DNA from 2 places in the Mesorhizobium sp. WSM2240 genome. Region 1 is predicted to be linked to the other one. Evidence: predicted binding sites of a transcription regulator. Region 1 holds the regulator's gene; the other holds the start of a gene.
The links. The regulator PhoB, encoded in region 1, activates phosphate uptake and scavenging genes when phosphate is short. The targets are predictions, from matches to a motif close to TGTCATNNANCTGTCAT.

Region 1 (4,784 bases):
GCGGTTTCGTAGCGCGCACTTCCGCGGCAATTCTGGTCCTCCTCGGCTTTCTTTTCGTGATGAACGCAATGGCCATATTCCTTAGGCAGCGCTTTCAGCGCCGCTGGTAAAAGAGGTAAGAAATTCGATGGCAATGGAGCTAAAGGAATGAACATCATGACCGAAACAGCCATCGAGCAGAAGGTCCGTGCCGGCTCGACCCCGCCAGCGGTGAAAATGAGAGGCGACGGTGTCGATGTGCATTATGGCGAGAAGCAAGCGCTTTTCGGCGTAAGCCTCGACATTCCCCAGAACCAGGTGACGGCGCTGATCGGCCCGTCCGGCTGCGGCAAGTCGACCTTCCTGCGCTGTCTCAACCGGATGAACGACACCATCGATATCGCACGGGTGTCGGGCAAGATCACGCTCGACGGTGAGGATGTCTATGATCCGAAGATCGACGTGGTCGAACTGCGCGCCCGCGTCGGCATGGTGTTCCAGAAGCCCAATCCGTTTCCGAAGTCGATCTATGAGAACATCGCCTACGGACCGCGCATCCACGGCCTGGCGAAGAACAAGTCGGAACTGGACGGGATCGTTGAATCGAGCCTGAAGAAAGCCGGCCTGTTCAACGAAGTGAAGGACCGCCTCTCCGAATCCGGCACCGGCCTTTCCGGCGGCCAGCAGCAGCGCCTGTGCATCGCGCGCGCCATCGCCGTTTCGCCCGAGGTGATCCTCATGGACGAGCCGTGCTCGGCGCTCGATCCGATCGCCACGGCCAGGGTCGAGGAATTGATCGACGAATTGCGCGAGAATTACACGATCGTCATCGTCACCCATTCGATGCAGCAGGCGGCCCGCGTCTCGCAGCGCACCGCGATGTTTCACCTCGGCTATCTCGTCGAAGAGGACGCGACCGAAAAGATGTTCACGAATCCCGACGACAAACGGACGCAAGACTATATCACCGGCCGGTTCGGCTGAGTGCCAAGGCGAGGACCATAGAATGGGTGAGCACACCGTTGCCTCTTTCGACGAGGAACTTGGGCATGTCGACCGTCTGATCCGTGACATGGGCGATCTTGCCGGCGCGATGGTCGGCGCATCTATCCGGGCGCTTCTGGCGTCCGACAACGCGCTGGCGCAGCGGGTCATATCCGACGACGCGATCATGGATGCCAGACAGCGCGAACTCGACGACCGCGCCATCACGCTGATCGCAAAGCGCCAGCCGATGGCGCAGGATCTGCGCGCGGTGCTCGGCGCCATTCGTATGGCGGGAGACCTCGAGCGCATCGGCGATCTCGCCAAGAACATCGCCAAGCGCGTCAGCGCGGTCGGCCAGAGTGCGACGCCGCGCGACTTGTCGCACAGCATCGACGCCATGGCTCAGTTGGTGCTCGTGCAGGTCCAGGCGGTGGTCGACAAATACGTCGCTCGCGAACCGCAGGCTTTGCAGGCGCTACGCGCAGACGACGAGAAGATCGACGTGAAATACACGGCGGTATTCCGCGAACTGCTGACCTATATGATGGAAGACCCGCGCAACATTACCGCCTGCACGCATCTTCTGTTCTGCGCCAAGAACCTCGAGCGGATCGGCGACCACGTCACCAACATCGCGGAGAACGCTTATTTCGTCATGACCGGCTCGCAATTGCCTTCCAACCGGCCGAAGTTCGACGAGACCACGCAGACGGTGTCGGCCGAATAGGCAATTGTCATTGGGATTTCATCGATGATCGCTCCGAAAATCATGGTTGTGGAAGACGAGGAGCCGCTGGGCGTGCTCCTGCGCTACAATCTGGAATCCGAAGGTTACCAGGTCGAGATCGTGGCGCGCGGCGACGAGGCCGAGATAAGGCTGCAGGAGAACGTGCCCGACCTGCTGGTGCTGGATTGGATGCTGCCGGCGCTTTCGGGCATCGAATTGTGTCGCCGGCTAAGGATGCGGCCGGAAACCGAGCGCCTGCCGATAATCATGCTGACCGCGCGCGGCGAGGAAAGCGACCGCGTCAGGGGCCTCGCCACCGGCGCCGACGATTATCTGGTCAAGCCGTTCTCGACGCCCGAATTCATGGCGCGCGTCAAGGCGCTGCTGCGGCGGGCAAAGCCGGAAGTGCTGTCCAGCGTGCTCAAGGTCGGCGATATCGTGCTCGACCGCGAGGCGCACCGGGTCTACCGCAAGAAGAGCGAGGTCAAGCTCGGGCCGACCGAATTCCGGCTGCTGGAATTCATGATGCGGCATCCGGGCCGTGTTTTCTCGCGCGGGCAATTGCTCGACAATGTCTGGGGCGAGACGATCTATATCGACGAACGCACCGTCGACGTGCATGTCGGGCGGCTGCGCAAGGCGGTCAACACCGGCCGCATGCCGGATGTCATCCGCACCATTCGCGGCGCCGGCTACGCCATTCGCGAGGAATAGCGCGCTTTAGGCCAGTTCGCGCGCCTTCGCAGACGTCTCGGCCGGCGCACCGGTAGCGAAGATTTCCTGGTCGATGAAGGTCAGCGCGCGCATGGCGCAGCCTTCGCGGATCAGCGGCACCTCGTCCGGTTCCACCGCGAAGGAGATCGCGCCCGAGTGCTGGCCACCGGCTGTCCTGGCGATCGCCTCGCGCAGATGCGGCTCGATCAGGTCGAAGGCGGCGGCGCCGATGCCGACGACCGCCACCGGCGCTGGGTCGATGAGCGCGAACAGGCTGCCGAGGCCAAAGCCGATCGCCTCGCCAGCCTTGCGGAACGCCTCGCGCTCCGACCCCTCCTTCGCGCGGGCGGCGGCTGCCAGCGCCTTCATATCGGCATCGCTGATGTCGGCCACCGGCTCCTCGTCTTCGCTCGACTGGCGGGCGGCGCGCCAGATCGCGTAATTGCCGGCATAGGCCTCGACGCAGCCGCGACGCCCGCACCGGCAAAGCGCGCCGTCGGGACGGTGGATCATGTGGCCGAACTCGCCGCCGGAGGATTGCGTGCCGGTGAACAGCTCGCCCTTCAGCACCAGCCCCATGCCAATGCCGTGCGAAAGCAGTATGGCGATGAAATTGTCGCGGTAGCGCTCGGGATCGCGCCATTTCAGCGCCTCGGCGATCATATTGCAGTCGTTCTCTACGGTCACTGGAATATCGAACGCGCCTTCGAGACGGTCTGCGAAAGCGATGCCGGCATGCGGCGTGATCGGCGACCACAGCATTGTGCGCCGTCCGGCGTCGGTCGTGCCTTGCACGGCGAGGACCGTACGCATGATGCGCCTACCGGCCGCCTCATTCAGCCGCCGCTGCACCATGGCCAGGCATTCGCCTATCAGCTCTTCCTCGGGCAGGGTCAGTGTCGACAGCTTGCGCTGCTCGCTGGTGACCGTCTCCCCGGCATAATCGACGACCGCCACAGAGAGAAAGTTCAGCGCCACGACGATTGTAACGACGGCCGCCGCTTCCGGCTTCAGCGCGAGCGCGACCTGCGGCCGTCCGCGCTTCAGCGAAACCGTCTCGCCGCTTTTGGTCTCGGCCAGAATCCCTTCCTCGATCAGGTCGGATGAGATCGCCGAGATTGTGGAGTGGCTGAGGCCGGTGGCGCGGGCTATCTCGGTGCGCGATGGCTGGAAGGCACGGCGCACGGCCGTGATGACCATTGCGCGGTTGCGCTTGCGCAAATCGTCATGGCGAATTCCAACCGACATCTTTCAGCATTCCTCCCGCGGCAACCCGATGGACCTTCCCTTTCAGCATGGGGGCCGTCAACAGCGCCGCAAGAATATTGACAGAAGTCGCCGCATGCGTCATTCTTTTTTTCGAGGCTCGAAAAAAAGGGCTTCGGACGAAGTTCATTTGCGCCTCCGGGCGCGCAGGGAGGAAATCATGAAAAGATTTGCAACCGCCATTCTGGCGGGTGTGGCGATGACCGTATCGCTGGCGGCAGTGGCCGAGGCGAAGGACAAGATCATCGGCGTATCCTGGTCCAATTTCCAGGAAGAGCGCTGGAAGACGGACGAGGCTGCGATCAAGGCTGCCCTCGAGGCGGCCGGCGACAAGTACATTTCGGCCGATGCGCAATCCAATCCGAGCAAGCAGCTAACCGACGTGGAAAGCCTGATCAGCCAGGGCGCCAACGCGCTGATCATCCTGGCGCAGGATTCGAGCGCGATTGCCCCTGCCGTCGAGAAGGCTGTCGCCGAGGGCATTCCGGTGGTCGGCTACGACCGCCTGATCGAAAACAAGGACGCTTTCTATCTGACCTTCGACAACAAGGAAGTCGGCCGCCTGCAGGCCAGGGAAGTGTTCAAGGTGCAGCCGGAAGGCAACTACGTCTTCATCAAGGGTTCGGCCTCCGACCCGAACGCCGATTTCCTGTTCGACGGCCAGATGGAAGTGCTCAAGGAAGCAATCGATGCCGGCAAGATCAAGAATGTTGGCGAGGCCTATACCGATGGCTGGCTGCCCGCCAACGCGCAGAAGAATATGGAGCAGTTCCTGACCGCCAACAACAACGAGGTCGACGCGGTCGTCGCCTCCAATGACGGCACGGCCGGCGGCGCAATCGCCGCGCTTTCGGCGCAGGGCCTGGCAGGCACGGTTCCGGTTTCGGGGCAGGACGGCGACCATGCCGCGCTGAACCGCATCGCGCTCGGCACGCAGACCGTCTCGGTCTGGAAGGACTCGCGCGAACTCGGCAAGGCCGCGGCTGAAATCGCTTCGCAGCTCGCCGATGGCACGGCCATGGATGCGATCCCGAATGTCGTCAAGTTCAGCGGCGGCCCCGCCGGCGTCGAGATGAACTCGGTGTTCCTGGCGCCCGTCGCCATCACCAAG
Region 2 (4,784 bases), 2.8 Mb from region 1:
ATACCTGGACGGCGCGAGCCTTGCGCGAAGCGGGCCTGCGGACCGGATGGTGGAACCCTCTCCCAGTGACATTGGCCGCATCGCTGCGGCTCCACAATTGACCAAGGACTACAGTTCCGGCGGCTCCCAGCCGTAGAGCCAGTCGAGGTCGACAGCGAGTTTTTCGGGCGGGCGGGTCTTCAGCACGAGGTTGCGCGCGAGCGCAACCGGCCCCGATGCGTGCCAGGCAAAACGGTTGAAGGCGCCGCGCCGCGCGACTTTTTCGACGCGCGGGCGTCGCTCGGCTTCCCATCTGGAAAGCGCGCTCGCGAGATCGCCCGGAGCAGCGGCGACGTTGGCGGCCAGTGTCCAGGCGTCCTCGATGGCCATCGCAGCCCCTTGGGCGGCGAACGGCGTCATCGCATGCGCTGCGTCGCCGATCAGGGCCACGCCGTCGGGCAAGGTCCATGGCGGTCGACGGTCGACCGTATGGATGGGCCAAGCTGTCCAAGGCCCGGCTTCGTCGGCAAGCCGGGCGAGCGCCGGCGCGGTGGTGCGCATCGCGTGCCGCAGCGGTGCCACGTCCACAGCGCCGGCCCGGTTGTCGGCAAGCCCGTCGCTCGCCGTGAAGGCAGCGAGGTTGATTGCCGCGCCTCCGCGTACAGGATAGGCGATCAGGTGGAAGCCGCTGTGGAGGAAGGCGACCACCGCTTCGGGACTAGCCGCTTCGCGCAGCGCCCGGCCGGCGGCGCTGTCGGCAGGCAGGGTGGTTCGCCAGGCGACTTCCCCCGAATAGCGGCTCTCGCGCGGCGTGCCCAAAAACGCCCGGACCGCTGATCGGACGCCGTCGGCCCCGACAAGCAGCAAACCGCCTGCTTCGGTGCGGCCAGCCTCACCGGCGATCGTCGCTGCGACGCCGACGCTTGATTGCGCAACGCCGGTTATGGCCGCGCCCGTTACCAAGCAGATGCTGGGTGTTTCGAGCACCCGTGAAAGCAAGGTGTTTTGCAGGTCTGCGCGGTGAAGCGCGAGATAGGGCGCGCGCCAGCGCTTTTCGGCGGCCTCGCCAAGCGGCACCCGGGCAAGTTCGGCGAGCGTGCGGCCATCGCGCAAGAGAACGGCGCTCGGCCGCACTGCGGTTTTCAGCAACGCCGGCAGCACGCCGAGCCGGTCGAGGATGCGGGTCGCATTGGGCGAGAGCTGGAGGCCGGCGCCGACTTCTTCCAGCTGCGGCGCACGTTCAAACACCTGGACGGAAAAGCCGCGCGACGCGAAAGCCAGCGCGGCGGCAAGCCCGGCGATGCCTGCGCCGGCAACGATGATGTCAGCGGGGCGTGCGCCGTTCACCGGACGGCCAAGTGGCCCGATCAGGCGGCGCGATGATAAAAACTGCCTTCCGGTCGGGTCTCATCGGCCTTCAGCGTCTTGTTGAACCGAAAGAGCGTGGAGCAGTAGGGGCAGACCTTTTCGTCGTCGCTACCCATGTCCAGGAACACGTGCGGATGGTCGAAGGGCGGGTTGGCGCCGACGCACATGAATTCCTTGACGCCGATTTCGATGACGGGATGGCCCGCATCGTTCTGGAAGTGGGGAATGGTGCCGCCGGCCATCGTCGTCTCCTGTCGCTTGCGCGTCGCGTCATAGCAAGCGCTTGCAGCATAGCCAATCCGTTTGCAAGCCATGTGAAATCAAACTGTCGCAAAAGCCTGTCAGAAGCTAAGCTGAGCCGGATAACGGCCGAGAAGCGATGAAGGGCAGCGGCAAACAATGAACGAGCTAAAACCGGTCCAGTCTGAATTCACCACGGTCGCGGCGGACGGCGACGCCCGGTTGGGCAATCCCGACCGGTTCGTCAACCGCGAGTTCTCTTGGCTGCAGTTTAACCGGCGGGTGCTGGAGGAATCGCTCAACTCGAACCATCCGGCACTGGAGCGCGTGCGCTTCCTGTCGATCTCGGCCGACAATCTCGACGAGTTCTTCATGGTCCGCGTCGCGGGCCTCGCCGGCCAGATCCGCGAGGGCATCACGCTCAGGAGCCATGACGGACGAACTCCGGAACAGCAGCTCGAGCAATTGCTGCTCGAAGTCGGACGCCTTCAGGAGGACCAGCAGAAAAGCCTGTCGGTTCTGATGGGCCTTCTCAAGAAGGAAGGCATCGAGATCGTCACCGCCGAGGCGATGAACAAGGACGAAAAGAGCTGGCTGGAAGACCATTTTCTGGAACAGATTTTTCCGGTTCTGACGCCACTTTCAATCGACCCGGCGCACCCGTTCCCGTTCATTCCCAATCTCGGCTTCTCGATTGCACTGCAGCTTCGCCATCGCAAGAATAGCGAGCAGATGACGGCGCTCCTGCGCCTGCCCGTCGCCCTCAAGCGCTATATCAGGCTGCCCGACCGCAAGGGCGCGGTCCGCTTCATCCCGATCGAGGAAACCGTCGGCGTCTTCATAGGCAAGCTGTTCCCGGGCTACGAGGTAAGGGGGTCGGGCACTTTCCGCATCATCCGAGACAGCGATATCGAGGTCGAGGAAGAGGCCGAGGATCTGGTGCAGCTCTTCGAAACGGCGCTCAAGCGGCGGCGGCGCGGTTCGGTCATCCGCATCGAATTCGACGCGCAGATGCCATGGGAATTGCGCGACTTCGTGGCCGGCGAACTTGGCGTTGCCGCCGGGCGCATCAGCGTGCTGACCGGCCCGCTGGCGCTCAGCCAGATCTCGGAGATCGTCGCCGTGCCTCGCGACGACCTGAAGTTCCCGCCCTACAATCCACGTTTTCCGGAGCGCATCCGCGAGCATGGCGGCGACTGCTTCGCCGCCATCCGCGAGAAGGACATCATCGTCCATCACCCCTACGAATCCTTCGATGTGGTCGTGCAGTTCCTGCGCCAGGCCGCCGCTGACACGGAAGTGGTGGCGATTAAGCAGACGCTCTACCGCACCTCCAACGACAGCCCCATCGTGCGCGCACTGATCGATGCGGCCGAAGCCGGCAAGTCGGTGACGGCGCTGGTCGAGCTCAAGGCGCGCTTCGACGAGGAAGCCAACATCCGCTGGGCGCGCGACCTCGAACGCGCCGGCGTGCAGGTGGTGTTTGGATTCCTGGAACTGAAGACCCACTCGAAAATATCGCTGGTGGTTCGCCGCGAGGACGGCCGCCTGCGCAACTACGTCCATCTCGGAACGGGCAACTACCACCCGATCACGGCGCGCATCTATACCGACCTGTCCTTCTTCACCACCGACCCGAAGATTGCCCGTGATGTGGCGCAATTGTTCAATTTCATCACCGGCTATGCCGAACCTGCCGGGGAAATGCGCCTTGCGATTTCGCCGTTTACGCTCCGAAGCCGCATTCTCCAGCATATCTCGGACGAAATAGCGCATGCGCGTGAAGGTCATCCGGCGCGCATCTGGATGAAGATGAACTCGCTGGTCGATCCCGTTATAATCGACGCACTTTACGACGCCAGCCGCGCCGGGGTGGAAATCGACCTTGTGGTTCGGGGCATCTGCTGCCTGAGACCGCAGGTACCCGGCCTGTCGGAAAACATAAGGGTCAAGTCGATCGTCGGGCGCTTCCTCGAGCACAGCCGCATCTACTGCTTCGGTAACGGCCATGGTCTGCCTTCGGACGAGGCGATCGTCTATATCAGCTCGGCCGACCTGATGCCGCGCAATCTCGACCGCCGAGTCGAGGCCATGGTGCCGATCACCAACCCGACTGTGCACGAACAGGTGCTCGGCCAGATCATGCTCGGCAACATTATGGACAACCAGCAAAGTTTCGAAGTATTGGCTGACGGTACCTCGCGGCGCGTGACGCTGGATGAGGGCGAAGAACCGTTCAACGCGCAGGAATATTTCATGACCAATCCTAGCCTTTCGGGACGGGGTGACGCGCTGAAGTCGCATGCGCCCAAGCGCATTGCGCAGTTCAAGCGCCGCAAGAAATCCATCGCGTCCGTCGACTGATGATCGCCCAATCCCAGGGCCGGCTGCAGAATCGCCGGCCGCTGTCGATCATCGACATCGGATCGAACTCGATCCGCCTCGTCATCTATGAGGGCATCGCCCGTTCGCCGACCGTTCTGTTCAACGAAAAGATGCTGGCTGGTCTCGGCCGCGGCATCGTTTCGACCGGCAAGCTCGATCCGGAAGCGGTAACCCGCGCCATCGAGGAGTTCCGCCGCTTCCGGGCACTGTCCGATCAGGCCGGCGCCGAGGAACTTTGCGTGATCGCCACCGCGGCGGCGCGCGAGGCGGTGAACGGTCCCGATTTCATCCATCGCGCCGAAAAAATCCTCGGCACGGAAATCCGCGTTCTCAGCGGCCGCGAGGAGGCCTACTACTCGGCGCTCGGAGTCATATCGGGCTTTCATCCGGCCGACGGCATCGCTGGAGATCTCGGTGGCGGCAGCCTGGAACTGGTCGATGTTGCCGGCGAAGCCATCGGCGACGGCATCACCCTGCCGCTCGGCGGATTGCGATTGCAGGACATGTCGAGGAACTCGCCCGGCGTTGCGGCCCGGATCGCTCGCGAGGAGCTTGCGAAGGCCAAGCTACTCAACGCCGGGCAGGGCAGAGTGTTTTACGCCGTTGGCGGCACATGGCGAAATCTTGCCCGGCTGCACATGAACATGACGGGCTATCCGCTAAGCGTCATGCATCATTACGAACTCGGCGTCGAAAGCTCCGCCGGCTTCCTGCGGCAGGTCGCGCGCGGCGAAATTGACAAGATGAAGGGGATCGAGGGCATTTCCAAGAACCGCCGCGCGCTGCTGCCTTATGGCGCAGCGGTGCTGCTC

Region 2: ABVK50_RS08765 (RNA degradosome polyphosphate kinase) is a predicted target of PhoB. The motif match lies at 1,663-1,679, and genes of this name have one in related genera.

Annotation. Positions count from the first base shown of each region.
Region 1 is NZ_CP159253.1:4,580,596-4,585,379, reverse strand. Features, by position in the region: gene pstA (phosphate ABC transporter permease PstA) at 1-110, shown strand, start outside; gene pstB (phosphate ABC transporter ATP-binding protein PstB) at 148-963, shown strand; gene phoU (phosphate signaling complex protein PhoU) at 986-1,693, shown strand; gene phoB (phosphate regulon transcriptional regulator PhoB) at 1,718-2,407, shown strand; gene ABVK50_RS22670 (ROK family protein) at 2,414-3,655, opposite strand; gene ABVK50_RS22665 (hypothetical protein) at 3,633-3,803, opposite strand; gene xylF (D-xylose ABC transporter substrate-binding protein) at 3,834-4,784, shown strand, end outside.
Region 2 is NZ_CP159253.1:1,824,301-1,829,084, forward strand. Features, by position in the region: gene ABVK50_RS08750 (TIGR02117 family protein) at 1-101, shown strand, start outside; gene ABVK50_RS08755 (FAD-dependent monooxygenase) at 109-1,326, opposite strand; gene ABVK50_RS08760 (zinc-finger domain-containing protein) at 1,347-1,589, opposite strand; gene ABVK50_RS08765 (RNA degradosome polyphosphate kinase) at 1,747-3,951, shown strand; gene ppx (exopolyphosphatase) at 3,951-4,784, shown strand, end outside.